One region of the Nocardia sp. NPDC024068 genome, then DNA from elsewhere that is predicted to be linked to it. Evidence: riboswitches for the same ligand, from Rfam matches in the RefSeq annotation. Region 1 holds a riboswitch; each other region holds the start of a gene.
What was found. Region 1 has a riboswitch for S-adenosylmethionine ahead of AB0F41_RS18335 (aminotransferase class V-fold PLP-dependent enzyme). Riboswitches for the same ligand answer to the same signal wherever they lie in the genome.
Positions count from the first base shown of each region.

Region 1 (9,592 bases):
CGGCGCCGCGAACACCGCTCATCAGCTGGGGGACGAGGCCCGGGTCGCGCTGGCCCGGCGCCTCGTCGACCGCCTGCTGACGCCCTCGGGGGATGCGGGCGGGAGGTGAGGTGCCCGGCGTCGCCTAGCCTGTGGATCGGGCCGGGCGCACCGGCCCGATCCACCCGTTCTCAACCGCCGAAAGGGCCGATGTGCCGATAGAGCTGGAATTGTCGACCGACGAGCTGCTGTCCACCACCCGCGCCGTCCGCAAACGCCTCGACCTCGACCGGGAGGTTCCGCTCGAGCTCGTGCGCGAATGCCTCGAGCTGGCGGTCCAGGCGCCCAGCGGCTCGAACAGCCAGGGCTGGCACTGGGTCGTCGTCACCGATGCCGGGCAGCGCCGGGAACTGGGCGAGCTGTACCGGCGGGCGTTCGAGCAGTACGCGGCATCCGCGAGTTTCCCGGGTAATCAGGCCGGTGGGAACACCGCCGCCGATGCCACCCGGCAGCGGATCGCCGGTTCGGCGACGTATCTGGCGGAGAAGATGGGTGAGGTGCCCACGCTGCTGATTCCGTGCCAAGAGGGCCGGGTCGACGAGGCCTCCAGTGTCCGGAGCGCGTCGTACTGGTCCTCGCTGTTTCCGGCGGTGTGGAGCTTCTGCCTGGCGGCGCGTTCGCGTGGACTCGGAACCACCTGGACCACACTGCATCTGCAGTACGAGCGGGAGGCCGCCGACGTGCTGGGGATTCCGTACGAGAAGGTCTCCCAGGGTGCGCTGATCCCGGTCGCGTACACCCTCGGTACGGATTTCAAACCCGCACCTCGCAAAGACCTGGACCGGATCGTCCACGTGGGTGGCTGGTAGCAGCGGGAACGGCGCGGGTTTGGACTCGAGGTGCGGGCAATGGCTGACCGGCCCGCCTGCGCGCGCGACGATGACCCCATGACCCAGACCGCGCCGTCTCCGGACCTGGTGGTGGCCGAGCGCTACCGCGATCCCGCCCCTGCCGCCCCCGCCGAATGGAACCAGGTGCTGCAGGTGCTGCACGAGCACCGATCCGTGCGGCGTTATCTGCCCGGGCCGCTGCCCGACGGTGTGCTGGAGTTGCTCGTTTCGGCGGCCCAATCGGCGCCCACCTCCTCGAATCTCCAGGTGTGGAGTGTGGTGGCGGTGCGTGATCCGCAGCGCAAGACCCGGATCGCCGCCCTGGCCGGCGACCAGGAGCAGATCCGGCAGGCGCCGCTGCTGCTGGTGTGGACCGCCGACCTCGCCCGGTTGCGCGGTCTGGCCGCCGACCGCGGTGCCCCGCTGGAGGGTGCGGACTACCTCGAATCGAGCTATGTCGCGTTCCTGGATGCGGCGCTGGCCGCCCAGAACGCGGTGGTGGCGGCCGAATCCCTGGGACTGGGCACCGTGTACATCGGTGCCATCCGCAACAATCCGGAACAGGTGGCGGCCGAACTGGAATTGCCCGAGGGTGTGTTCGCGGTGGTGGGCCTGGTGGTCGGCCGCCCGGATCCGGCCGAAGGCGCGCGCGTGAAACCGCGCCTGCCGCAGGCCGCGGTACTGCACGAGGAGACATATTCCGCGGCCGGGCAGCGCGAACAACTGAGCGAATACGAACACCGCATCGCGCAGTTCTACGCCGAACAGGACCTCGCGCACTCGTGGTCGGAGCGGGTGCTGGCCCGGCTGGCGTCGGCGGAATCGCTGAAGGGCCGCGACCGGCTCCGCGAATCGCTGGCCGCCCGGGGCTTCCCGCTCCGCTGACCGGTTTCGATCAGGCTGAGCACACCCATCGATCCCGGCGCCCGGCGGTGTTCGACTGGTCCGATGAGCTACGGACCCCATGACCTGTCCTATACCGCCGCCGGTAGCCGCTACGAGAGAATTTCGTACCGGCGTACCGGGAATTCCGGTCTCGACCTCCCCGCCTTCTCGTTCGGCCTGTGGCAGAAATTCGGCACCGACTATTCCCCCGCCACCCAGCGTGAGATCATCCTGCGCGCTTTCGATCTCGGTATCACCCATTTCGACAATGCCGACCGCTACGGCCCGCCGCATCGCGCCGCCCAGCAGAACTTCGGGCGGGTCCTGGGCACCGATCTCGCCCGCTACCGCGACGAACTCATCCTGTCGACCAAGGCCGGAAATCCGATCGGGCCGAGCCCCTACCTGCGGGGCGGATCGCGTAAATCGCTGCTCACCTCGCTCGACCACAGCCTGCGCGATCTGGGCACCGACTACGTCGATATCTTTTACCACCACAGCCCGGATTCCGGTACGCCCCTCGAGGAAACCGTGGGTGCGCTGGTTTCGGCCGTGCAGCAGGGTAAGGCGCTCTATATCGGTATCTCCAACTATCTGCCCGAGCGTGCGCACGCGGCCGCCGAACTGCTGCGCGCGGCCGGTGTGCCGCTGCTCATCCACCAGGCCCGGTACTCGATCTACGACCGGCGGCCCGAACGCAACGGTCTGCTGGAGACCGCGGACCAGGACGGGTTCGGGGTCATCGTGTACTCCCCGCTGGCCCAGGGCCTGCTCACCGATAAGTACCTCGACGGAATCCCCGCCGGTGCCCGGGCACAGAACAGCACGTTCCTCTCACCGGATGTCATCGACGAGACCTACCGGGCGCGGACCTCCGAGCTCGCGAAACTCGCGGCTGCCCGAGGTCAGTCGCTGGCCCAGCTCGCCCTCCAGTGGGTGCTGCGGCGGCCGGAGGTCACCTCGGCGCTGATCGGGGCCAGCAGCACCGCGCAACTCGACCACAATATCGCCGCGGTGGATTTCCCGGACCTGACCGATGACGAGCTCGCCCTCATCGACGAGCACGGAATCCACGGCACCGGGCTGAATCTCTGATCCGGCCGCGCACCCGGCTCAGCCGCGCAGCAGCGGCAGGAGCCGGGTGCCCTGCCGCCTGATCTCCCGCAGATACGGGGTGTCGGACAGGACGAAATGGGTGATGCCGAGATCCTGGTAGCGGCGAAGCGATTTCGCGACATCCTCGGCGGAACCCACCAGCCAGGTGGTGGCCGCGCCACCGCCGCCGACCCGGCCGGGCGCGGTGTAGAGGTTGTCGTCGAGTACGTCGCCGCGGGCCGCCAGGTCGAGCAGCCGCTGCTGACCCACCGCGGTGTGGCGGCGGGGCGCCGCTCCGGCCGCCGCGGCCATCGCGGCCACCTTCGCCTCGGCGTCGGCCCAGGCCTGTTCGGTGGTGTCGCGGACGAATGTGGTGATCCGCAGGCCGAATCGCAGCGGCGGGTGCGCACGTCCCAGTTCGTCGCTCAGTACGCGCAGCCGGTCGATCCGCTCACCGACTCCGGCCAGGGGTTCGCCCCAGAACAGTTGCACATCGGCCTCGGCGGCGGCGACCCTCTCGGCGGCCGGCGAGGCACCCCCGAAATACAGCAGCGGATGCGGCCGGCCGGGTCGCGCGGCGATTCGCGGTTCGACCGTGGAATCGGTGACCCGGTAGTGGGTGCCGCGGTGGGTGACGTTCTCCTCCGTCCACAGCCTGCGCACCACCTGCATGAACTCGCGGGTGCGGGCGTAACGGCCGGCCTGATCCTCCTCCGCTTCGCCGTAGGCCGCGAGATCGTCCTTACCGGAGACGATGTTGACGCGGACCCGGCCGCCGGTGAGGTGATCGAGACTTGCCGCCGCGGATGCGAAATGCGCCGGGCGCCAATATCCGGGACGCACCGCGATGAGCGGCTCGAAGGTTGTGGTCCGGGCGGCGAGGGCGGTCGCGACCGTGAACGTGTCGGGCCGGCCCCAGCCGGTGCCGATCAGCGCGCCCGTCCACCCGTGCTGTTCGAGCGCTTTCGCATGAGTGGTGAGCGTGTCGACGCTGTTGTGATCGTCGGTCACCGGTTCGCCGCGATGCCCGGGCCGGGCCTGATTCGGGATGTACCAGAGAAATTCGGCGCTCATCGGCATATTCCTGGGGTCGGCGGCGGGTGACCTTCGGCCGCTCACGGCCGCACGAAGAAATGTTGCGCCGCCATTCTTTTCGCGGCTACCAACTCGATCACCATGATTCGAAACGCGGAGGCGGGCAGCATGGATCAGAGAGAAACAATCGCTCCGATCGCAACGGGCCTTCCGATCCGCCCGCGGGCCTAGCGTGGTGGCACAATCCTTTCCGGCGCGAACAGGCGGTGGCTTCCCGATGACGATTTCTGCGACCGAAACCATTTCCCCGCGATCGGTGATCACGGTTTCGCCCCAATCGGGCTACACCGGGGCCGAGATCACCGGGGTCGACCTCGCGGAGGATCTCTCCGACGAGGTGATCTCCGAGATCAGGCGGGCACTACTGCGATGGAAGGTGGTGTTCTTCCGCGATCAGACCATCGGGCACGCGGCACAGATCGCTTTCGCCCGCCGATTCGGCAAGGTGACTCCGGCACACCCATACGAAGAGAGCCCGCCCGAGGGATTCCCGGAAATCCTGCCCATCGACAGCCGCCGTTACAGCGCGCAGTACGGCCGGAAACGCACCTCCTACGACAGCAGTTGGCATACCGATGTCACCGCGTTGGTGAACCCACCCGCTTTCTCTATTCTGCGGGCCGAATTCCTGCCTCCTTACGGCGGTGATACCGCATGGACCAATCTCGTTGCCGCCTATGAGAATCTGCCCGCCGAATTGCGTGCCTTCGTCGATACCCTCGACGCCGAGCACACTTTCGACAATCGGGCGAGTGCCGGCAGCAACCGGGCGCGGGCCGTTGCCCGCACACCGCTGCGGACCTTCCATCCGGTCGTGCGGGTGCATCCGGAAACGGGGGAGCGGGCACTGTTCGTGAGCCCGGGATTCACCCGGCACGCCAGGAACATCCGCCATCTGGGTCCCCGGTTGAGCGCCCATCTGCTCGACGCGCTGTGGGAGGAGGCCACCCGCACCGAGTACACGGTCCGGTTCCGCTGGCAGCCCGGCAGTGTGGCGTTCTGGGACAACCGGGCCACCGCGCACCTGGCGATTCCGGACGCCGGGCACCTCGGTCACGACCGGGTGCTCTACCGGGTGACACTCGAGGGTGAGGTACCCGAAGGCGTGGACGGGCGCCGGTCGGAATCGGTGGAGGGTGATCCGTTCTACGGGTCCTGAGCATCCCGCGGGCCGGTGGGTCACCGTCGTGATCGCGGGCGGCCCACCGGCGCGGTGTCTGTATCCCCGGCCGGTGGGGCGCGGTTGACAAGCGGACGAGTTGTCTGCAAAGGTCTCGGATCAGGTCATGAGTGCCAGCGTCAAACCCCGGTTTGCTGGCCGGCAACCCTCCTCCGCGGTGGGGTGCCCCGGGTGACGACCGGGCCGCGGCTCGACCGAGCGCGGCAAGCGCGGACTCCGTTCTCCGACAGATCCGGAGTCCCTCCACCGAAGGGATTGCGTGATGACCGCTGTACTCGACCCCACCTGTGCCCCCGCCCGGGTGACCGGCGACGACCTCCGGGTGCCCCTGGTGCAGGGCGGCACCCTCGACTACGCCAATTTCGACTACGCCGCCAGTGCGCCGGCACTGGCCGGGGTCGCCGCACGCGTCGACGAACTGCTGCCCTACTACGCGAGTGTCCATCGTGGAGCCGGCTACGCCTCCCGGATATCCACGCGCTGCTACGAGGCCGCGCGGGACACGGTGGGCCGGTTCCTGGGTTGCGATACCGATCAGGTCGTGGTGTTCACCCGCAACACCACCGACGCGCTGAACCTGCTCGCCGGCTGCGTACCCGGCGATACCGTGGTGCTCGATATCGAACATCACGCGAACTTCCTGCCGTGGCAGCGTCACGGCCGCCGGGTCGTGTGTGCGGCGGATACGCTGGACGAGACAGTGTGCCGGCTGGCCGCCGAGTTGTGTGCGAAACCCGCGGCGCTGCTGGCGGTGACCGGCGCGTCGAATGTGACCGGTGAGGTGCTGCCGCTGGAGCGGCTCGCCGAACTGGCCCATCAGTGCGGGGCGCGGATCCTGGTGGACGCCGCGCAATTGGCGCCGCATCGGCGAATCGATCTGCGGGCCACCGGTATCGACTATCTGGCGTTGTCCGGGCACAAACTGTACGCACCGTTCGGCGCGGGAGTGCTGGTCGGCCGGCGCGACTGGCTCGACGCGGCGCCGCCGTATCTGGCCGGTGGCGGTGCGGTCACCGAGGTCACCCCGGACGATACGAGTTGGGCGGCCGCGCCGCACCGGCACGAGGCCGGATCGCCGAACGTCCTGGGTGCCGCGGCGCTGGCCGCCGCCTGCGACGCACTGACCGAATCGAGCGCCCCGGCCCAAGCCCGTGAGCGAGTTCTCACCGAACGGTTACGGGCCGGCCTTGCCGATATACCGGGCATCCGCTGCCTGCGGATCTGGCCGGATACCGCCGACTGCGTCGGCATCGTGGCCTTCACGGTGGACGGATACGAACCCGGCCGGGTCGCCGCCTACCTGTCCGCCGAGCATGCGATCGGGGTTCGCGACGGCCGGTTCTGCGCCCACCCGCTGCTGGCCCGGTTCGGTATCGAGGCGGGCCTGCGTGCCAGTATCGGGCTGGGGACCACCGAGACCCAAATCGACCGCCTGCTCGGGGCCGTCCGCGCACTGGTCACGCACGGACCGGCCTGGAACTACACGGGCGCGGGCGGGCGGTGGGATCCGGTTCCGGAGACCCGCCCGGGGCTGAGCGTGGACGGTTCCGCGGGCGCCGCTCCCTGCGTCTGAGGGCGGGTTCCGGACCGCATCCGGAGGTGCGGGCCGGATACCACGCGGCCGCCCCTGCCGCCGAGGTTCGTGGGGTTGCCTGCACGGCGCATATTCAACGGACCGGGAATCAGTGGGCCGGGGCTGCGGATCCGTGCCCGCTGAGGGGCCGGGAGCGTGCGGCCCGAAAACCGGCCCGACCACACGGCCTGGTCACGAGAGGTGCGGCATCTGGCAGCAGGAGAACAGAATTACCGATTTGCGCATACGGAGACTCCTGAAGGGATAATCTGGCTTCCTGTAGAAGAGAGCGGCGATTCATCGGGGTGTGGTGCCGGTCGGAAGTGCCCACGCGCATCACGCTGTCCCGCCGCGTACCGCATGACGCGATCGAAGGAGTTCGCCGGTGCCTCAGGAAGACCCGATCTACTGGGACCCCTTCGACCGTGGGATCGCACGCGACCCCTACCCCGTCTACCGGCGGATGCGTGCGGAATCGCCGCTGTACTACAACGATCGGCACGACTTCTACGCCCTGACCAGGTACGACGATATCGACCGCGCCCTGCTCGACTGGCAGACGTTCTCCTCGGCTCGCGGCCCGATCCTCGAGATCATCAAATCGGGCGTGGAGATCCCGCCGGGCACTCTGCTGATGGAGGATCCACCGGCCCACGACATCCACCGGGCGCTGCTCGCCCGGGTTTTCACGCCGCGCCGGGTACTCGCGCTCGAACCGCAGATCCGGGCTTTGTGCACCCGTGCGCTCGACCGGCTGACCGGTGCGCACGAATTCGACCTCATGACCGCCTTCGCGAACGAGGTGCCGATGCGGGTGATCGGGATGCTGCTGGGGATCCCGGAGGCCGATCAGCAGGCGGTCCGGGACCGCGCGGACGCGAATCTGCGCACCGAACCGGGACAGCAGATGCAGATCTCGGATCGGGCCATCCCGAACGCCGGTTTCTTCGCGGAGTACATCGACTGGCGTGCCGAGCATCCCTCCGACGATCTGATGACGGAATTGATGCGCGCGGAATTCGTCGATACCCGTGGCGTGACGCGCACGCTGACCCGCGAGGAGATCCTGACCTACGTCTCGGTGGTCGCGGGAGCCGGTAACGAGACCACTGCCCGGCTGATCGGCTGGCTGGGCTGGTTGCTGGCCCGCAACCCCGGGCAGCGCGCGGAGCTGGCCGACGACCCGCGTCTGATCCCGAACGCGATCGAGGAGACCCTGCGCTACGAACCCACCGGTCACGCCCTCGCCCGGTATGTCACCACCGATATCGAACTGTACGGCCACACCGTGCCCGCGGGCAGCGCGATGATGCTGTTGGTCGCGTCGGCGAATCGCGACGAGAACCGCTGGGCGGACCCCGACCGCTTCGATATCCACCGCCGGATGAGCAATCTGCGGACGTTCGGTTTCGGAACCCACTTCTGCCTGGGCGCGGCACTGGCGCGGTTGGAGGCCCGGGTGGCGCTCGAGGAGTTCCTGCTCCGGTTCCCGTCCTGGCAGATCGATCCGGACGCGCCGGAGCTTTCCTCGACCTCCACCATGCGCGGCTGGGAGACCTTGCCGCTCACCGTCGGCTGACCGGCACCGCGCCGGTCAGCGCACTGGTTGGCGGCCCCGGGGCCGCCAACGCATACCCGCTCGTTCCCGAGGAGAAACAATGGGAAAGCTCGAGGGCAAGGTCGCCTTCATCACCGGCGCCGCCCGCGGCCAGGGCCGCAGTCACGCCATCCGGCTGGCACAGGAGGGCGCCGATGTGATCGCGGTCGATATCTGCGAACAGCTGGCTACGGTTCGCTATCCGATGGGCACCACCGAAGAACTCGACGAGACCGTGCGTGAGGTCGAGAAACTGGGGCGGCGAATCGTGGCCCGCAAGGCCGACGTGCGTGACTTCGCCGCGCTGAAACAGGCCTTCGAAGAGGGTGTTTCGGAATTGGGCCCGGCCGGCATCGTGCTGGCCAATGCCGGTATCGGGGCGGGCGGCGCGGTCGCGGCCGAGGACGACGAATGGGACGAGGTGATCGGCGTCAACCTGAAGGGTGTCTGGAACACCGGCCGCGTGGCGATCCCGTCGATGCTGGAACGAGCGCAGGGCGGGTCGATCGTGCTGACCAGTTCCACCGGCGGCCTCATGGGTGTCGGCATCCCGACAGCGGGCTTCCTGGGCTACACCGCCGCCAAACATGGTGTGGTCGGGCTCATGCGATCCTGGGCGAATTTCCTCGCCCCGCATCATATCCGGGTCAACAGTGTCGCGCCGACGGCGGTGCGTACGCCGATGGCGGCCGACGGCGATCTGCAGGCGATCATGGAGCGCGCGCCGGAACTGGCGCGGGCACTGTCGAATGCCATGCCGGTCGATTTGGTGGAGCCGCTGGACGTCTCCAACGCCATTGCCTGGCTCGTCTCCGACGAGGCGCGCTACATCACGGGCACCGTCGTCCCCGTCGACGCCGGTCAGCTGAACAAGCGGTAGCGGCGGCTCGATGTCCGGGCCCGGTGCAGGGGATCATTCGTTCCCCGCCGCCGGTGGCCGGTGGACGCTGTGCCCGCGGGCGGCCCCGGCACGGCGCCGCCCGCGCGCTTCGTCATCCGGGCCGCTGACCCACCAGCCGGCCGTCGCGGTCGCCGTCCCGCAGCCCGCGCAGGAATCGGCGCCAGACCAGGGCCGCGGTGGCGCCGAAGCCGACGCAGAGCCCGAGCCACACACCGGGTGCATCCCAGCCGAGGGCGAAGGCGAACAATCCCATGGCAGGCACCCCGATCGTGAAGTACCCGATGAGGGTGCTCTGCATACCGGCCTTGGTGTTCCCGATACCACGCAGCAAACCGATACACAGGTTCTGCGAACCCTTGCAGTACTGCTGGACGATCGCGAACCACAGCAGTGTCCC
Region 1 covers NZ_JBEZYU010000022.1:22,567-32,158, reverse strand. Annotated here, with positions in the region: gene AB0F41_RS18365 (TetR/AcrR family transcriptional regulator) at 1-109, shown strand, start outside; gene AB0F41_RS18360 (nitroreductase family protein) at 198-848, shown strand; gene AB0F41_RS18355 (NADPH-dependent oxidoreductase) at 927-1,754, shown strand; gene AB0F41_RS18350 (aldo/keto reductase) at 1,818-2,849, shown strand; gene AB0F41_RS18345 (LLM class flavin-dependent oxidoreductase) at 2,868-3,929, opposite strand; gene AB0F41_RS18340 (TauD/TfdA family dioxygenase) at 4,162-5,103, shown strand; SAM riboswitch class IV at 5,227-5,340, shown strand; gene AB0F41_RS18335 (aminotransferase class V-fold PLP-dependent enzyme) at 5,387-6,697, shown strand; gene AB0F41_RS18330 (cytochrome P450) at 7,161-8,276, shown strand; gene AB0F41_RS18325 (mycofactocin-coupled SDR family oxidoreductase) at 8,356-9,174, shown strand; gene AB0F41_RS18320 (MATE family efflux transporter) at 9,287-9,592, opposite strand, start outside.

Region 2 (9,592 bases), on a different contig from region 1:
CCTTTCGTCACGAACCACCCGGTCCCGTACACGACCGGGACCACTCCCGGGTGGCCGAGCCGGTGCGTCCCCTGCCACGTCTCGCCGGGGCGCTCGGCCGAGAGTCCACTAATGTGGGCTGGTGGGATTCGAGGCGGGCTTGGAGGCGTACCGGGTCGAACTGACCGGCTACTGCTACCGCATGCTCGCATCCTCGGGCGAGGCCGAGGATGCCGTACAGGAGACTCTGTTTCGCGCCTGGAACAACGCCGACCGGTTCGACGAAAGTAAAGCGCAGCTGCGCACCTGGCTGTACCGGATCGCCACCAACGTCTGCCTCGATATGGCCCGTAGCGTCCAGCGGCGCGCTCTTGCGATGGATCTCGGCCCGTCGGCACCCGCCTCGGGTTCACTCGGTGCGCCGTTGCCCGCGGCCACCTTCGTACAGCCGGTCCCCGACCGGCTCGCGCTACCTGCCGAGGGCGATCCGGCCGAGGTCGCCGTGGGCCGGGAGGGAATCCGGCTGGCGTTCGTCGCCGCCCTGCAAGCCCTGCCGCCACGCCAGCGCGCGGTCCTCATCTTGCGTGAGGTGCTCTGCTGGCCGGCGGCAGAGGTGGCCGGGCTGCTCGGCACCAGTACGGCAGCAGTGAACAGCGCGCTACAGCGCGCTCGTATCACGATGTCCGCGCGCCCTCGGCCGGACGGGAACGGCGAGGTCGACGCTGACCTGCTCGAACGGTATGTCGAGGCGTTCACCGCCTACGACATCGATGCCCTGGTGTCGCTACTCCACCACGACGCCACCATGTCGATGCCACCGTTCGCCTGGTGGCTCAGCGGCCGGGACGCAATCCGGGCCGCTCTGCTGGGCGCGGCCGGTGCGTGTGCCGGGGACCGGCTGGTCCGCACCGCGGCCAATGGATCACCGGCATTCGCCCAGTACCGCGACGGACAAGCGCTGGGCCTGGTCATCGTGGACTTCCGGGACGGGCTGATCGCGAGCACGACGACGTATCTCGAGCCGTCCCTGCTCACGTTGTTCGAACTGCCGATGACTTTGGAGATGCCGTCCCGTATGTAGGGCATGACCAGTATCGTTCACATGTGGTATGACCAGTGCGGAACCGGGGACCCGGTGGTGCTGTTGCACGGCGGGCTGACAGACAGCCGCTGCTTCGCCGGCAATCTCGACCGGCTCGCCGACACGTTCGAGACCTACCTGCCCGACCGCCGCGGCCACGGCCGCACACCGGATGCACCCGGCCCCATCACCATCGAGCTCATGGCGCAGGACACGATCGCATTCCTGGAGAAGGTAGTCGGTGGTCCGGCCGGGCTGGTGGGCTACAGCGCCGGCGGTACGGTTGCGCTGCGGGTGGCGATGCGCCGACCTGATCTGGTCGAGCGCCTGGTCCTGATCAGCGCGACCTACGACCTCGACGGACTGGTTTTCAAGCCCACGGCCGATGGCGAGATGCCGGCCGCTGTCGTCGATGCCTACGCCGAGGTGTCACCCGACGGCCGGGACCACTTTCCGGTAGTCGTCGGCAAGATCGTGGCGGCGGCGGCAACCGAGCCGGGGCCGGACCCGGCCGACCTGCGCGCGGTGACGGCCCGGACCCTCGTCCTCGCCGGCGACGACGATCTGGTCACACTCGACCACACCGTAGCGCTGTACCGGGCGCTGCCCACCGCCGAGTTGGCGATACTGCCCAACGCCAGCCATCTGCTGTTGATGGAGCACGCCGATACGGTGCTCGCCACGGTCCGGACGTTCTTGATGACGGACGCCGCCCCCACGTACATGCCCATCACCCGTGCTCACCGAGCTGCCTCCGGAGGAGAGTAGGCATCAGCGGCACAGGGTCGGGAAGCACCAGTACAACCGGGTGGTCCCCAAGCGCGGTGCACGGTCCACCCCAGTACTTCTCACGACTTCTCACCCATCGAGGGCGGGTTGCCCGGCATGGCCGGACCCGGCCGTCACTCGACCGGCTCGGGGTTCGGCCCGGACAATGCCCGACGCGAGCGGAGCCCGGCCGCCGGCCGGGGTAGATACGCGCACACATGTTCCGGAGCCGGCATCCCGGCCGCAACGGCCTCGATGTACTCCTTGGTTCCGTGCAGTCCGAGCTCGGGTGCCGCGGCCCGCACGACCCTGAGCGCATCGAGGCGCTGCCCGCGCTCGAGCAGCTCCGCGACCCGGGCTCGCAGCGGAGAAGCAGGCTCGACCCCGCGAACCTGCTCGAGATAGTGCTCGATCCACGCACCGTGCTCCAGATCGACGGCAGCATGCACACTGTGCATGCTGCCGTCGACACCATCGACCAGGAGGTAGCCGAGGCCGACCAGCATGTCCGAGACTTTCCGGGTGCGCAGGTAGCGCTCACCCTGGCTGATGACCACCCAGCCCAGCCGGTGCGGCCGGACGTCGGTTACCACCAGTGTCGGCGCGCCGGGCTCCACTGCCTGCTCGGCGAGGTACCGCTCGACGATCGTGACGGCCCATTCCTTCGACACCACGACGACAGAGCCTAAGTACCGAGGAGGCCCTTGGCTACGTGGGTTACCTGGATCTCGTTGCTGCCGGCGTAGATCATGAGGGATTTCGCGTCGCGGGCCAGCTGTTCGACGCGGTATTCCGACATGTAGCCGTTGCCGCCGAACAGCTGCACCGCTTCCATCGCCACCTCGGTCGCGACCTCCGACGAATACAGCTTCACCGCCGAAGCCTCCGACAGGCTGAGCGGTTTACCGGCCTTACCGCGCTCGATGATGTTGAAGACCATGTTCTGCACATTGATCCGCGCGACCTCCATCTTCGCCAGCTTGAGCTGGATCAGCTGGAACCGGCCGATCTCCTGACCCCACAGTGTGCGGTTGCGGGCGTAATCGGTGCACAGGCGCAGGCATTCGTTGATCACGCCGAGTGCCATGAATCCGATGCCGACGCGTTCGGCCACGAAACTCGATTTGGCGCTCTCCCGTCCGTCGCCGCCGCGGTGTTCTTCGGTCTCACCGAGCAGCCGATCCCGGCCGAGCCGGATGTTGTCGAAGAACAGCTCGCCGGTCGGGGAGGCGTGCAGGCCCATCTTCTTGAACGGTTTGCCCTGGGTGAGGCCCTCCATACCCTTGTCGAGCACGAAGGTGAGCACCTTGCGATCGCGGGACGGCGTGCCGTCGCCCTCGTCCAGTTTCGCGTACACCACCAGGGTGTCGGCGAAGGGACCGTTGGTGATGAAGGTTTTCTGGCCGTTGAGGATGTAGTCCTCGCCGTCGCGCCGCACGGAGGTCTTCATCCCGCCGAACGCGTCCGAGCCCGAATCGGGTTCGGTGATGGCCCAGCAGGCGATTTTGCGGAGGCTCACGATATCGGGCACCCACCGCTGCTGCTGGGCGAGTGTGCCCCGGGACAGGATGGTGGCGCCGCCGAGTCCGGTACTCACCCCGAGGGAGCTGCACAGCCCCATACAGACCCCGGAGAGTTCACCGGTCACCACGGCCATCATCGTCTGCTGATCGAAACCGCCTTCGGACGGTTCCTTGCCCGCCGCCGGCTTCTCCGCACCTTCGGCGGCCGCCTGCCTGGCCGCCAGCTGCTTGTTCAGAGCTTCCTCGGCCATGGCACCGATACCGAAATCCGCGTACAGCTTGCGCAGGATCGGATAGGGCAGCATCTCGCCGCTGTCCAGGGCGTCCAGGTTCGGGCGCACTTCCTTATCGATGAACGTCCGCACCGCGTCGCGGACCATCAGGTCGGTATCGGACCATTCGAACATCGTCGTCCTCCGGTATCACCAGCAGCATTACGGTGTAAACCACCGAGCGGCCGCGCTACTGCGCCCGCCTTGTTGACACCCTGCCAGTTTTGCGCCGCCTTCGCTGCCTTTCGGCGCCCACACCGCGGTCGGGGCGGAATCGGCGGACGTACCGTGCGGCGGCGGGCCCGGTCTCGGCCATTCGGCAGCCCGGGCGAATACCCGCGGACGCAAGAACGCCATGCATGACAACAGCCCGTTGTGCCATGCATGGCGTTCGTGAAGATCCCGGCCCCCGGTAACGGCGGCGCGAGGGTGGATCAGCGCAGCGCGCGCGCCAGGTTCGCGTCCAGGGCGGCGAGGAACTCCTCGGTGCTCAGGTAGCCCTGGTCCCCGCCCACCAGCGCGGCGAGATCCTTGGTCATCTGCCCGCCCTCGACGGTCTTGATGACCACGTCCTCGAGGGTCTGCGCGAAGCCGATCACCTCGGGGGTGTTGTCCAGCTTGCCGCGGTGTTCGAGGCCGCGGGTCCAGGCGAAGATCGACGCGATCGGGTTGGTCGAGGTCGGCTTGCCCTGCTGGTGCTGACGGTAGTGCCGGGTGACCGTGCCGTGCGCGGCCTCGGCCTCACAGGTCCGGCCGTCCGGGGTCAGCAGCACCGAGGTCATCAGACCCAGCGAACCGAAGCCCTGCGCGACGGTATCGGACTGCACATCGCCGTCGTAGTTCTTGCACGCCCAGACGTAGCCGCCCTCCCATTTCATGGAGGACGCGACCATATCGTCGATCAGCCGGTGCTCGTAGGTCAGCCCGGCCGCCTCGAACTGGCTCTTGAACTCGGCGTCGAACACCTCCTGGAAGGTGTCCTTGAACATGCCGTCGTATGCCTTGAGGATGGTGTTCTTCGTGGACATGTACACGGGGTAGTTCTGCTGCAGGCCGTAGTTGAACGAGGCCCGCGCGAAATCCTCGATGGACTTCTTGAAGTTGTACATACCCATGACGACGCCGCCGTCCTCGGGCATCTTCACGACCTCGTGCACGATCGGCTCACTGCCGTCCTCGGGGGTGAAGGTGAGGGTGACGGTGCCGGCCTGGAAGGCCTTGAAGTCGGTGGCGCGATACTGGTCGCCGAAAGCGTGGCGGCCGATGATGATCGGCTTGGTCCAGCCGGGGACCAGACGCGGAACGTTGGAGATGATGATCGGGGCACGGAAGATGGTGCCACCGAGGATGTTGCGGATGGTGCCGTTGGGCGAACGCCACATCTTCTTGAGACCGAATTCCTCGACACGGGCCTCGTCCGGAGTGATCGTCGCGCATTTGACGCCCACACCGTGCTCTTTGATGGCATTGGCGGCGTCGACGGTGACCTGGTCGTCGGTCTTGTCGCGGTACTCGATGCCGAGGTCGTAGTACTCGAGGTTCAGGTCGAGGTACGGGTGGATCAGCTTGTCCTTGATGAACTGCCAGATGATCCGGGTCATCTCGTCGCCGTCGAGTTCGACGACGGTGCCTTCAACCTTGATCTTGGACATGGATCTTCGTGTCCTCCTAAGACTGGTGCCCTCATTGGACGGCCAGGCGAACACGCTTGTGAGCGGACCCCAGCTGTTCAACAGACAACGTATACATCCCGCGTTGTCCACGAGACGTCTGGTGTAACCAAGACGAGCGTACTGCTTGTGCTGTCCGCACGGTGCAGCCAGCCCCGGCCGTGAGATGTCACAGGGTGAGTCGTGCCACAAGATTACCGGGTACGCCCCGATGCCGATTTCGATCCCCTCGAACGCCCCGCTACCATGTTGAGCAGGTCATGAGCGCCAGCGCCAAGCCCCGGCTCGCTGGCCGGCAACCCTCCTGCTGCGGTGGGGTGCTCCGGGTGATGACCGGGCTTCCGAAAGCCGGAAGCAAGCGCACATCAAGGAGGCCGCCGTTATGTCCCGGTGCCGGTCACGTCGATCGTGACACTCCGGTATCTCGGCGAGCAACCCCCTATTTTCTGGAGCACGATATGACTGTAATTTTGGCGTCGCCTTCGGCGCCGCGGGGTCGGGGCCCTATCAACCCGGTTCTTCACTCCCGCCGGTCGGTCGCTGCGCTCCCTCCCTCTGGTCGCTCCAGAACCGGGCGGGCCCCGACCGACCACCGAGTCGTCACCGACCTCCGAGCTGTCGTTGATACACATCGGGTATCGCCGCGAGAGGTGGCCCAGCGCACGGAAGCAGTCGCGTGACTGTGGGTACCGAACGGATTACGGCCCGTCCCGTGGCGCAGCTGCCGCCGCCCGACGGCACACCCGGCCTCATTTCGATCGGTGATCTGACGCTGGAGAACGGGGCACACCTGCCGGATATCCGGCTGACCGTCCAACGCTGGGGCGAGCTGTCCCCGGCGCGCGACAATGTGGTGCTGATCGAGCACGCGCTGACCGGCGACTCCCATGTGGTGGGCGAACCGGACGCCGAGCACCCGTCACCCGGATGGTGGAACGGGATGGTCGGACCGGGAGCGCCGATCGATACCGACGAATGGTGTGTGGTCGCGACCAATGTGCTCGGCGGCTGCCAGGGCAGCACCGGGCCCGCCTCCGCCGCCCCGGACGGCGCGCCCTGGGGCTCGCGGTTCCCGGAGATCTCCATCCGCGACCAGGTCGCCGCCGAGTTCCGGCTCTTCGACCTCCTCGGTATCGAACGACTGGCCGCCGCGGTCGGCGGCTCGATGGGCGGTATGCGCGTCCTGGAGTGGATGCTCGGCGCACCGGATCGTCTGGCCGCCGCTCTGGTCCTCGCGGTCGGGGCACGGGCCACCGCCGACCAGATCGGCACCCAGACCACCCAGATCGCCGCGATCACCGGTGACCCCGACTGGCAGGGCGGGGATTACCACGGCACCGGTCGCGCACCGAGAACGGGAATGGGAATCGCACGGCGGATCGCGCATCTGACCTACCGCACCGAGGTCGAACTGGACAGCCGCTTCGGCAACAGCCCGCAGCAGGGCGAGGACCCCTGGGACGGCGGCCGCTACGCGGTACAGAGCTACCTCGAATACCAGGCCGAGAAACTGGGCAAACGATTCGATCCGGCCACCTATGTGCTGCTCAGCGAAGCGATGAACCGGCACGATATCGGCCGCGGGCGGGGCGGTATCGACGCGGCGATGGCCACCGCCGAGGTGCCCTGCATCGTCGGCGGTATCGACTCCGACCGGCTCTACCCGCTGCACACCCAGCGGGAACTGGCCGAAGGTCTGGCCGGGTGCCGCCATTTCGAGGTCATCGCCTCCCGCGACGGCCACGACGGATTCCTCACCGAAGCGGCGGCCATCGGAAAACTCCTGGTCCAGACGATGAACCTGGCCCGGACTCCCCGCTGACCGCGAGCTATCCCACGCCGAGAGTGTTGATGGTGGCGGCCAGGAAGACGATGGAGCTGCCGAGCAGCGTCAGCGCCCCCACATCGAACGGACGGCTGCGCACGGCCAGCAGGCCCACCCGGGCGGTCGGCAGGCACAGCCGGAAGGCGGCGGCGATCAGCGTCGCGCCGCCGAAGAAGAAGGCCCCGCGACGCCAGCGGTCCTGAGCGACGAAGACCACGGCGACCAGGATCACCAGCACCACCACGACCATCGGCAGATGGCAGCGCAGGAACCGGGCCCAGCGGTCGCCGGTGCCGGGAGCTTCGTCGGTCAGGGTCTCGGCGTCGGTCACGGAGGCGATTGTTCCAGACGCGACCGGTCAGGTCTGCGCCACCGGGGCGTACTCCGCGGCGCGATACGAAAGTCCGGTCGACGGTGACGGGACGGTCCGGGGCTGCCATTTCGTGAAGGCACCCGCTCGGCAACCGGTACAACGGTTCCCACCGCCCGCCGGGAAGCCGTGGCGCCACCCCTTCCGAGCCTTCCGTCCGCCCCGTGACAAGCTGACCTGCTGTGTTCAAGCTGATGTTCCACGAGCCCCGTATTCCGGGCAACACCGGCAACGCCATCCGGATCGCCGCCGGGACGGGCAGCGAACTGCACCTGATCGAACCACTCGGGTTCGATATGTCGGAGGCGAAGCTGCGGCGGGCGGGGCTGGATTACCACGACCTGGCCTCGGTGACCGTGCACCCCGATCTGGCGACCGCGTGGGAGCGGCTGCGGCCGGAGCGGGTGTTCGCGTTCACCACCCGGGCCACCACCCCCTTCACCGCGATCACCTACGAACCCGGTGATGTGCTGTTGTTCGGTGCCGAACCATCCGGGCTGCCTCCGGAGGTACTCGCCGACGACCACCTCACCGCCGAATTACGGATTCCGATGCTGCCGGGGCGGCGGTCCATGAACCTCGCCAACGCGGCGGCGGTCGCGGTGTACGAGGCGTGGCGCCAGCACGGTTTCCCGGGCGCGGTCTGATACCGGCTCAGTCGGCTATTTCGAATCGCTTGTACCGCGCGGTGGCCCCGGCCGTGAGCCGGACCGCGCTCTTCGGAACACCGAAATGCGCGGCGAGTAATTCGGCCGCGGCACGGTTGGCCTTACCCTCGACCGCCGGAGCCCGCACCCACAACCGCAGGGTGCCGTCCGGAAGCGTGTCGACGAGCGGGCCCTTGCGGCTGTTCGGGGTGATCGTCGCGCGGACCGTGGACGGCATCCGGCTGCCCTAGTCGCCCGCCGGGCGGTCTCCCTTGCCCGGCTCATCGCTGTCCGCGGCGGATTCGCCGGCGGATCGCGCCGGTGCCGGCGCAGGGCCGTCCACGGGCCGGACGGGCGCGGGCTTGCGGCGGCCGAACAGGCGCGTCACCACCGCGACGATCCCGCCGACCACGGCGAGGAAACCGAGCCACGGCAGAGCCTGGCCCACCCACACCACGGCGTCCTTCAACCAGTCGACCAGCGAGTTCCAGCCGTCCACCACACCGTCCCAGAAATTGGACGGGCCGGTCTCACCGGTTTTCTGGGCTTCGCTGGTGATCTCGATGGTCAACGTGGAGAGCGAGATCTGATCGTCGAGGTAGCGCTGCTGACCGGTGAGGCTGTCGAGTTCGGCCTGGCGGGTGGCCAGCGCCTCCTCGGCGGCGATGAGATCGGCGGTGTTGGCGGCCCGGGCCATCAGGTCACGCAGGCGGTCGACCGAGGCGCGCAGCGCGCCGATCCGGGCCTCGAGGTCCTGCCACCGCAGGGTGACGTCGTCACGGTTGGTGCTGATCTCGGTGACCTCGCCCAGATCGCCGAGACCCTCGATGAAGGGATCGGTCTCTTCCGCCGGTATCCGGATCACGAGGTTGGCGCGGGGCCGGGTCCCTTCCGTGCCCGGATTCTCGGTGCGCTGGTCGATACGGCCGTCCACCCCGGCCACCCGATCGGCGAGGGTTTGCGCGGCCGCGATCGGATCGGCGGCGGTGAGGTCCACCGAACCGGTGAGGACCTCCTTGCGCTCGGTGGTGTCGCCGGTATCGGGAACCTGCTGGGTGGGTGCCTGTTCCCGGGCCGGGCCGTTCTGGGTCCGGAATCCCGGGGTCGCGGCCGGAGCCGGGGCGGACCCGTCCAGCGCCGGCGACGGCGCCGATGTCGAACCGGAATCGTCACCACAACCGGTCAGCAACGCCGATCCGAACAGAACCAGGAACAACACCCCGAGCTTGCGCATGCTGGCAGCGTAATGCCCTTCCCCGTATCGGGTACCGGATACCGGCTCCGGATCACCGGTCCGGGGAAGACCGGTCATCCGGCCCGGCGTTCTCCCCCGAATCCGTCTCAGTCCGCCCGGCCGGGAAAAGAATCGGACTCAGCAGATACTGCGCGCGCTCCGGAGTCGGCGAGTTCCGCAGGCGCGGAACAATTACCGCGCGCAGATCCTCGATGAGCGCCGC
Region 2 covers NZ_JBEZYU010000005.1:182,382-191,973, reverse strand. Annotated here, with positions in the region: gene AB0F41_RS08895 (sigma-70 family RNA polymerase sigma factor) at 122-1,060, shown strand; gene AB0F41_RS08890 (alpha/beta hydrolase) at 1,064-1,828, shown strand; gene AB0F41_RS08885 (YrhB domain-containing protein) at 1,963-2,502, opposite strand; gene AB0F41_RS08880 (acyl-CoA dehydrogenase family protein) at 2,514-3,758, opposite strand; gene AB0F41_RS08875 (NADP-dependent isocitrate dehydrogenase) at 4,058-5,275, opposite strand; SAM riboswitch class IV at 5,550-5,660, shown strand; gene AB0F41_RS08870 (homoserine O-acetyltransferase) at 5,970-7,115, shown strand; gene AB0F41_RS08865 (DUF3017 domain-containing protein) at 7,123-7,368, opposite strand; gene AB0F41_RS08860 (tRNA (cytidine(34)-2'-O)-methyltransferase) at 7,671-8,135, shown strand; gene AB0F41_RS08855 (DUF167 domain-containing protein) at 8,143-8,373, opposite strand; gene AB0F41_RS08850 (DUF4349 domain-containing protein) at 8,383-9,369, opposite strand; gene AB0F41_RS08845 (helix-turn-helix domain-containing protein) at 9,422-9,592, opposite strand, start outside.
Region 2: it holds a riboswitch for S-adenosylmethionine, as region 1 does, so the genes downstream of both, AB0F41_RS08870 (homoserine O-acetyltransferase) here and AB0F41_RS18335 (aminotransferase class V-fold PLP-dependent enzyme) in region 1, are expected to answer to the same signal.

Region 3 (9,592 bases), on a different contig from region 1:
ATCCGGGTGGAACTCGCCCTGATCCTGCGGCAGGGCGCCGCCACCGATCTTCCGCCCGAGATCGACGCGGTCGCCTCCGAACTCAGCGCGGCCGACCGCGATTACACCGTGATCCTCACCCGGGTGCTCGGTCCCACCGGCCTCGGCGCGCTACGGGAACTGTTGACCGACGACAGCTACCGGACCACCTTCGCCGCTTTCGACGATCTCACCCCGGAAACCGACGCACGCACCCGGTCCGAACTGGCCGTGGAGCTGGCGCCACATGTCCGCGACCTGCTCGCCGACCACCCCACCCTGAGCGAACAGCACAAGGATTCGCCGCTGGGGGCCGAACGCGCGGCACACACCATTGCCGTCGCGGTCCACGACCTCTACAACGAAGCCCAGATCGACGTCCTGGTCCAGGTGAATCAACTGCTCGAAGCCGAGCGGAACGCCGAATCCTGAGCCGTGCGGGCGGTGCCGCACCCCGCCCCGCACCGACGGCGCCGGTCCGCCGCTCACCGATCGGTCAGCGACCCGCCCGCGGCTCGCCACTCGATCAGGCCGCGACTCATATTCACCGCATCGAAACCATTCTCCACCAGCAGATTCGCCGCACCGGCGGAGCGGAGACCGCCGGTGCAGAAGGCGATGAGCAGCCGGTCGTCGGGCAATTCGACGCAGCGGTCGGGCAATACTTCCAGCGGCATATGCACCGCGCCCGGGATATGCACCCGGTTCCATTCGAACTCACGACGGACGTCGACGACCAGCGCGCCTTCGGCCACGAGGCGAATCGCCTCGGCGGCGGTGATGGCCGGTGGCCGATGGAGATAGTGCCGGAACTTCATGCGCTGCGAACTTCCCCCCGCACAGTGACAACGGCGAGTGGCCGGCGCCGCGAGGATGCGGTGCGCCCCTGCACCACGGCGAAAGTGACTCCGGCCACCGGGCCCACGAAGAGGAGGCCCGCCACGACATGGGCGGCCTGCAACAGGGATTCCATAACCTTCAGAGTAACTGAAGGCTATGGACCGCCCGCTGCCATTCGCGTCATCACGGCGCGCAGCGCCTCGGTCAGCTCGGGATACTGCGGCGCGAACTCCGCATCCAGCCGGGTCACCACCTCGGCGGCCCGGGCCAGCAGCTCCTCCCCCGCGGCGGTGACACGCAGGGTCGAGGCGGACCCGGCGTGCGCGGTCGTATCGTCGACGAACCCGGCATCGACGAACCCCGCGACGGCGGTATGCGCGCTCTGCACAGTGATCCGGGACCGCCGGGCGAGTTCGCTGAACGAGATGCCCGGAGTCGCGCGGATATGCCCCAGCAGCCCGTACTTACGAGTGGTCAGTCCGAGCGGTTTCAGCCCCTCGGCGAACCCGGCCTCCCAGACCCGGCCCACCGTCAGCAGCATCACTGTCGGACTGAAGGGTGGCGGTTCCGGCATGAGAGCAGGCTACTGTTCGCCCGAGCCCACGTCGGCGGCGTCCGCCGACCGCGCCGCGATCAGCACGAAAGTGGACTGACGTCAGCGATTTTCGCCGCTACCGTGGGTTATGGAGATTTTCAGCTGGATCCTGGCGCTGGTGGCGGTGATCGGCATCGTCACTTTCTTCGTCACGGATCGCCGCAATCGGCAGACCGGGAAGCGCCGCGGACGCAGGGGCCTGCGGTCGGGAGGTTCCGGTGCGGCGTCGGCACCCTGGTTCTTCGGGGGTTCCGACGGCGGCAGCGGTGGTTCCGACGGAGGTGGTGGCGGCTGCGGCGGAGGCAGCAGCTGTGGGGGCGGGGGTGGAGGCGGAGGTGGAGGCTGCGGTGGAGGCGGAGGCGGCGGCTGACCCGCCGACCCGCGCGCATCCCTCCGGCAGCACCGCCCGGAGCCGGTCGCGGACCCTCCCCGCCCTCGCGGACTATCGTGGCCGGAAGGGCAGCGGACCAGGAGTGACGATATGAAGATCCGATTCGGCGTCGGCACGGGCTCCACCACCCCGACCGCGGAGCTACCGGCCCTCGTGGACCGGCTGGAGAGTGCGGGCGTGGATTCGCTCTGGTTCTCCGAACTCATCCGGTCGCCGGCCGTGGATCCGGTGGTGGGGATGGCGTTCGCGCTCTCGCGCACCACTCATCTGAAGGTCGGCACCTCGGTCGCCATTCTGCCCGGTCGCCATCCCGTACTGGTCGCCAAACAATTGACGTCGCTGGCCGCCCTCGCGCCACGCCGGGTGCTGCCGGTATTCGGATTACAGCCGGCGAGCCCGGAAGAACGCGACCTGTTCCCGGTCCCCGGCCGCCGCGGCGCGGTCTTCGATGAATCGCTGCGGCTTTTGCGTGCCGCTCTGGACTCCGACGAGGTGTCCTTCGACGGCGACTATTTCACGGTGCACGGGACAGGCGTCGGCACCCGCCCCGCGCGACCGCTGGATATCTGGCTCGGCGGGCGCGCCCCGGCGGCCTACCGGCGAATCGGCCGGTACGCCGACGGCTGGCTGGGCAGTTTCGTCGCACCGGCCGACGCCGCGACCGCGGTGCGCACGATCAACGCCGAGGCGGCGGCCGCCGGACGCGAGATCGAAGCCGACCATTTCGGGATAACCCTGTTGCTGGCCGAGAGCGGTATCCCGGCCGAACTCGCCGCGGGCATCCGGGCGCAACGCCCCGAAGCCGATCCGGCCGAGCTGGTGGCGGGCAGCTGGCCGGACCTGCACCGTCTCATCGATGGATATCTGGCAGCCGGGCTGACCAAATTCGTGGTCGTCGCGGCCGACGGTAAACCGGTGGAAGGTTTCCTGGACCGGTTCGTCACCGAACTGCTGCCACGTCAGAACTGACCTCGGCGGCCGCGCACGGTCGCCGGAGATCGGCGCCCTGTCACACTCCGGACTGCCATGACGTCCACCCGGTCACATCAACGGCTCGATCACTGCGGTGACGAGTCCCAGCGCAGTGGCCCGGGACGCGGGCCCGGCTGCGGCGCCCTCCGCGTAGTAGCTCAGAAACGCCTCATGGAAGCAGGCGCCGACCAGCAGTGATGCGACGGCCTCCGGGTCCGCGCCGGCCGCGATCCGGCCGAGTTCCTGCTCGGCGCGCAGATACTGGGCGAACGCGGTGACCGCCTTGTCCGGGCCGGCGTCGTGTTCCCGCATCGCGGTGCGGTGGGCGGCCATCCGCCGTGGGTCCGCCAACAGCGCGCCGAGCATCGGGATGGATTCCCGGTAGAAGCCGAGGGCCGCGTGGGCGAGTTCGGTGAGATTATCCGCCACCACACCACTGCCCGGTCGCACCGCACCGCGCGCCGGTCCGGGCAGTCGTTCCCGCAGCACGGCCAGCAGCAACTGCTCCTTGTCGCCGAAGTATTTGTACAGCGTCGGCTCGGAAACGCCGGTGGCCTGCGCGATCTCCTTGGTGGTCGCATGGGCGACCCCTCTGGTCCGCAGTAGATCGGCGGCGGCGTCGAGGATCCGCTCCCGCGTGCTCACACCCGTCCTCCTCGTTGTGACCTTGACAGGTTAGTGAACACTAGCGCATTCTGTGGCTAGTGTTCACTAACCACGCTCGACCTGGAGGACTACCCATGCGTCTCGGCATTTCCGGCCGTCGGCGGCAGATCCTGATCGCCGTATCCGTTGTGTTGGCCACCGTCCTCGGCGCTGCCGGCGCGGTCGGCTACCTCACCTTCGTCCGCTCACCGGCCGACGCCCCCGGCAAGGCGTGCCGGGACGGCCGCCCGGCGCACGACGGACCGGTCGTCGTCGCCGCGGGCGCCAGCATGACCCAGGGCACCCTGGGCGCGGACTGGGTCGGAGCGCTGCGAGAGCGCCCGGAGTTCGCCGGCCACCGCTTCGTCAACGCGGGCGTCAACGGAGACACCGCCGCGGACCTGCTGGACCGGCTCGACAGCGATGTCCTCGCCTGCCGCCCCGATACGGTCGTCGTTCTGGTCGGCACCAATGATGTTCGCGGCGAGACCCCGCTCGACGAGTACCGCGACCACCTCGACGCGATCGTCGGACGACTCACCGCGGCGGGCGGAATCCGGGTGGCGCTGATGTCGCTGCCCCCGATGGGCGAGGACCTCGACACCCGGATCAACCACGAACTCGCCGACTACAACCGGATCATCGCCGAAACCGCCGCGCACCACGATATCGACTATCTGCCGCTGCACGAACGGATGTCCGACCTCGTCCGTCGAGAGGGAAACCCACGCTCGGACAACGATTTCAGTTTCGCTCTGGCGTTCGGCGCGGCCACCCGGCACTACCTTTTCCGGCAGAGCTGGGACCAGGCGGCACACAGCAACGGACTGAACATCTTCGTCGACAACATCCATCTCAGCGACCGCGGCGGCGCGGTCGTCATCGACCTCGTCTCCCACTGGCTCGCCTCCGCCGGACACTGATCCGGAGTCGGCCGCCGAAGCCGGGGTCACCGGATGACGACACCGGACGAGTCGACAGATCAGGGGTTTCACCGATCCACGAGGGCCGGCGATCCGGGATAGGTTGGACCTGTGAGCGTATGGGGAGAAATCGTTGTCGGCCTGGTGATCCTGGTCGGGCTGATCGGCATCGTGGTGCCGATTCTGCCGGGGGTGATCCTGATCTTCGGGGCGATAGCCGTCTGGGCTTTTCTCACCGGCGGCACCACGGCCTGGGTGGTCCTGGGGATCGCCACCGTACTGCTCGTCATCTCCGGCGTCGTGAAATACACCTGGCCGGGACAGAAACTCAAGGACGCCGGGGTGCCGAACCGCACCCTGCTGCTGGGTGGGCTCGCGGGTATCGCCGGCTTCTTCCTGATCCCGGTGGTCGGGCTGTTCGTGGGATTCGTGGTGGGCGTGTACCTCTCGGAGCTGCTGCGCCTGCCCGACAACCGGCAGGCGTGGACGTCGAGCAAGCACGCGCTCAAAGGTGTGGGGCTGTCGATCCTGGTGGAGTTGTTCGGCGCACTGCTGGCCACCGGAGTGTGGGTGGGCGGCGCGATCGCGGCCTGAGCCGCCGGTACCGCCGGAGCCTCAGCGCCGCCCGGGCGGGCGGCCGATGATCGGCAGCGGGCGCGTGGTGCCGTCGGTGGGCGCGCCGCCGTTCTCCGGAAGCGGCGGAACCAGTAGCGGCAGTGTGGGAGCCGGATCCTCGATATGCCGCTCGACCGCGGGCAGACCGTAGAAGGCGCGGGCGTTGTCCTCGAGCACCGCGTGCATATCGGTGCCCACCACATCACAGATCAGATCCACATCCGACTCCCGGAACGGGCGGCCCGCCCGGGTGCCGGGCAGATCGCTGCCGAACATGAGGGCCTCGGGATTGACCGCGTGGATACGCCGCAGGGCGGTCGCGATATCCAGATCCACCCGCCCGAAACCGGTCGCCTTCACCCGCGCACCCCGGTCGACCAGATTCAGCAGATACGACAGCCCTTCCTCGGACATCCCGAGGTGATCGACGGAAACCTTCGGCAGTTTCAGGATCACCGGCTGCAGCGACGCCAGCATCTGGCCGTCCACATAGATCTCCACATGCCAGCCGGCCAGTTCGTGGGCGCGCAACGCCTGCCGGGTCATACTCGTGATATCGGCGGCGGCGCGTTTGAGGTTGAACCGCACCGCCCGTACCCCGGCCTCGTGCAGGTCGAGGATCTCGGAATCGGAGGCGTCCAGATCCAGCCTGGTCACCCCCACCCAGCCGGGCCCCAGCTCGGCCAGCGCCGCACGCAGGTAGCTCTGGTCGTTCCCCTGGAACGACGCGCTGACCACAGCACCGCCCGAAGGCTCGAACCGCACCATCCGGCGCCGGTAGTCGGCGACGGTATAGGGCTCCGGCAGGTAGCCCTCGTTCTCGATCAGCGGAAAACGCGGATCGATGATGTGCACATGGGCATCGAACACTGATACAGCATGCCTGACGGATCGGGGCGCCCGCTCCTCCCAGCGCTGAAGCGGTAGGAGCGGGCCGCGATTCATACCTTGTGCGGTTCGCTCGCGCGCAGCATGTCCTCGCGCTCGACGACCTTGACCCGCTCCCGGCCCTCGGGCTCGCCCAGCGACCGCTCGTGGGCATCGAGCCGGTACCAGCCCGCCCAGGTGGTGAACGGGATGCCCCGGCCCTCCAGGAACTCCAGTACCGCTTCCGGCTCCGGGTTCTCGGCGGCGGCGAACGCGGTGGCGTCGTCGAGCAGGCAGGCCACGGTCTCGTTGGCATCGCCCTTGGTGTGGCCGATCAGGCCGACCGGGCCGCGCTTGATCCACCCGGTCACATAGGTGCCGGACATATAACGCGCAGCGCCGTCGGCATTCTCGTCGACCAGCACACGGCCGGCCTCGTTCGGGATGACGCCCGCCTGATCGTCGAACGGCAACTCCGAGATGTTCTGCGACAGATACCCCACCGCGCGGTACACCGACTGCACATCCCAATCCTTGAACGTGCCGGTGCCCTTCACGTTGCCGGTGCCGTCGAGCTGGGTGCGCTCGGTCCGCAGGCCCACGACCCGGCCGTCCTCCCCCAGGATTTCGGACGGGGATTCGAAGAAGTGCAGGAACAGCTTGTGCGGACGATCGCCCTGGTCCCGGATCGCCCACTGCTCCAGCGTATTGGCGACCATATCGACCTGCTTGGAATGCCGACGCGCCGCTTCGGAGCCCTCGTCGTAGTCGATGTCCTCCGGGTCGACGATCACCTCGATCGTCGGCGAATGATCCAGCTCGCGCAGCTCCAGCGGAGTGAATTTCGCCTGCGCCGGACCGCGCCGCCCGAACACGTGCACCTCGACGGCCTTGTTCCCCTTCAGGCCCTCGTAGACGTTCGGCGGGATCTCGGTCGGCAGCAGTTCGTCACTGGTCTTGGCCAGCACGCGCGCCACATCCAGCGCGACATTGCCGACGCCCAGCACCGCGACCTTCTCCGCGTCCAGCGGCCAGGTCCGCGGCACATCCGGGTGGCCGTCGTACCAGGACACGAAATCGGCGGCACCGTAGGAGCCGTCCAGATCGATACCCGGGATCGGCAGCGCACGGTCGGCGTTGGCGCCGGTGGAGAAGATCACCGCGTCGTAGAAACGCTTCAGATCCGAGAGGGTGATATCGGTGCCGTAGTCGATATTGCCCAGCAGGCGGACCTGTTCTTTGTCCAGCACCTTGTGCAGCGCGGTCACGATCCCCTTGATCCGGGGATGGTCCGGCGCCACGCCGTAGCGGATCAACCCGAACGGAGCGGGCATCCGCTCGAACAGATCGATCGACACCTCCGCATCCGACTTCATCAGTGCGTCGGCGGCATAGATCCCGGCCGGACCGGCTCCCACGATCGCGATCCGAAGCGGGCGGTTCGCTTCCTTCTGCTCGGTCATCAGTTACGCGCACCCTTATCGGTCGAGAGAATCACTGGCGTTGTTGTTAGCTTAGGCTAAGTTGACGCGTGGCTTGTATGCACCTCATCCCGCCTTCCGCGGGCGGCTCGTCGGCCATAGGTCTTCCCACGTCTCCGCGGTCACTGCTGTGCGGCAGCACCCGGTCTCCCCCGATTCTATCGGGGTGCGGGCACAAGCCGATGCGGGGACCAGGGATGATCGTCTGCATGAGCGATCCCGGACCCACCGAGGAGCAGCCGGCCGCCGGATCGGGCGGCGACGAGGCACCGCGCACGATCACCCCGTTCGTCGTGGCCGCGGTACTCGCGGCCCTTGTCCTGGGCGGCGTGCTGATCGCCGGGCTGGTGGCGCCCGCTGAGAAAAATGTCACAGAATCCGACCGGATCGCCGGAGCGGTCCGCGAGTTCGGCGACGCGAGCAGCCGCTTCGGGCCCGAACCACCACGGGAGGCGGTCTGCCCCGGTTTCGTTCCCGCCCGCTCGCCGCTGGCCGGGCAGCTGAAACCCGGCGAAACCGGGAAGGACGTCGAAATCGAGAGATTCGGCCCCGTGCAGGTCAACGGCGAAACGGCGACCATCGAGGTGACCAGCCGAGTCGAAGGCGAGGAGAGAACCGCGACATGGTGGCTCTTCCACTCCGACGGCGAGTGGCTGGTGTGCAACCAACCGGTGGAATGACGTCGCCGAGAGCGTCAACCGGGGTTTGACAGGTCGGGGCGCGCCGGGGCAATCTCATGCATTAGGTCATGAGTGCCAGCGCCAAGCCCCGGCTCGCTGGTCGGCAACCCTCCTCCGCGGTGGGGTGCTCCGGGTGACGACCTGGCGTGCATCGAACGGATGCGGCAAGTGCGGATTCGCAGGAGGTATCACGTATGAGTTACGCAGGGGATATCGATCCGAAGCAGGCATGGGAACTGCTGACCGGGCACCCCGACGCCGTCCTGGTGGACGTGCGCACCGAAGCCGAATGGAAATTCGTCGGAGTGCCCGACACCAGCGGAATCGCCACACCGACCCTGCTGGTGGAGTGGGTCGATTCCACCGGCACCCGCAACGCCGGCTTCCTGGACCAGTTGCGCCACTCCCTCAACGACCGCCCGGCGGACGCACCGGTCGTGTTCCTGTGCCGGTCCGGCCAGCGTTCGGCGCACGCGGCCGCCGCCGCGACCGCCGCGGGCATCGCACCCTCGTACAACGTCACCGAAGGCTTCGAAGGACCGCTGGACGAACTCGGCCACCGCGGCGGATCGGGCTGGCGAGCGCACGGCCTGCCCTGGCGGCAGTCGTGATCGGCGGCGGCGCGTTCGAACGCGCCCTGCCCGACGGCGTGGGACCGGCGACACTCGGCGTCCGCGGCGGACTCAACCGCTCCGGTTTCGAAGAGACCTCCGAGGCGCTCTACCTGAACTCGGGATTCGTCTACGCCAGCGCCGAGGACGCCGAAGCCGCCTTCACCGGCGATCTCCCGCATTTCGTCTACTCCCGCTACGGCAACCCGACCGTGGAGATGTTCCAGGAACGGATGCGGTTGCTCGACGGCGCCGAAGCCTGTTTCGCCACCGCCAGCGGCATGGCCGCGGTTTTCGTCGCCCTCGGCGCCCTGCTGAAGGCCGGCGACCGGCTGGTGGCGGCCCGCAGCCTGTTCGGATCATGTTTCGTGGTCTGCAACGAGATCCTGCCGCGCTGGGGTGTGGAAACCGTCTTCGTCGACGGTGAAGACCTCGACCAGTGGGAGGCGGCGCTGTCCGTACCCACCACCGCGGTGTTCTTCGAAACCCCCGCCAACCCGATGCAGACGCTCGTCGACGTGCGCAAGGTCAGCGAACTCGCGCACGCCGCCGGCGCCCAGGTGGTCCTGGACAACGTCTTCGCCACCCCGCTGCTGCAACGCGGATTCGACCTCGACGCCGATGTGCTCGTGTACTCGGGCACCAAACACATCGACGGCCAGGGCCGTGTCCTCGGCGGCGCGATCCTCGGCACCGCCGAATACATCGACGGCCCGGTCAAGACGCTGATGCGCCACACCGGCCCCGCACTCAGCCCGTTCAACGCGTGGACCCTGCTCAAGGGCCTCGAAACCATGCCGCTGCGCGTACGGCAGTCCACCGACTCGGCGCTACGCATCGCCCGCTACCTGGACGAACACCCGGCCGTGGAATGGGTGCGCTACCCGTTCCTCGACACCCACCCGCAATACGCCCTGGCCAAATCCCAGATGAGCGGCGGCGGCACCGTGGTCA
Region 3 covers NZ_JBEZYU010000021.1:504-10,095, reverse strand. Annotated here, with positions in the region: gene AB0F41_RS17780 (MerR family transcriptional regulator) at 1-450, shown strand, start outside; gene AB0F41_RS17775 (rhodanese-like domain-containing protein) at 504-836, opposite strand; gene AB0F41_RS17770 (hypothetical protein) at 833-991, opposite strand; gene AB0F41_RS17765 (MarR family winged helix-turn-helix transcriptional regulator) at 1,013-1,432, opposite strand; gene AB0F41_RS17760 (TIGR03854 family LLM class F420-dependent oxidoreductase) at 1,935-2,813, shown strand; gene AB0F41_RS17755 (TetR/AcrR family transcriptional regulator) at 2,886-3,461, opposite strand; gene AB0F41_RS17750 (GDSL-type esterase/lipase family protein) at 3,557-4,384, shown strand; gene AB0F41_RS17745 (DUF456 domain-containing protein) at 4,496-4,978, shown strand; gene AB0F41_RS17740 (amidohydrolase family protein) at 5,000-5,869, opposite strand; gene AB0F41_RS17735 (FAD-dependent oxidoreductase) at 5,941-7,329, opposite strand; gene AB0F41_RS17730 (hypothetical protein) at 7,557-8,027, shown strand; SAM riboswitch class IV at 8,092-8,204, shown strand; gene AB0F41_RS17725 (rhodanese-like domain-containing protein) at 8,222-8,638, shown strand; gene AB0F41_RS17720 (O-succinylhomoserine sulfhydrylase) at 8,635-9,592, shown strand, end outside.
Region 3: it holds a riboswitch for S-adenosylmethionine, as region 1 does, so the genes downstream of both, AB0F41_RS17725 (rhodanese-like domain-containing protein) here and AB0F41_RS18335 (aminotransferase class V-fold PLP-dependent enzyme) in region 1, are expected to answer to the same signal.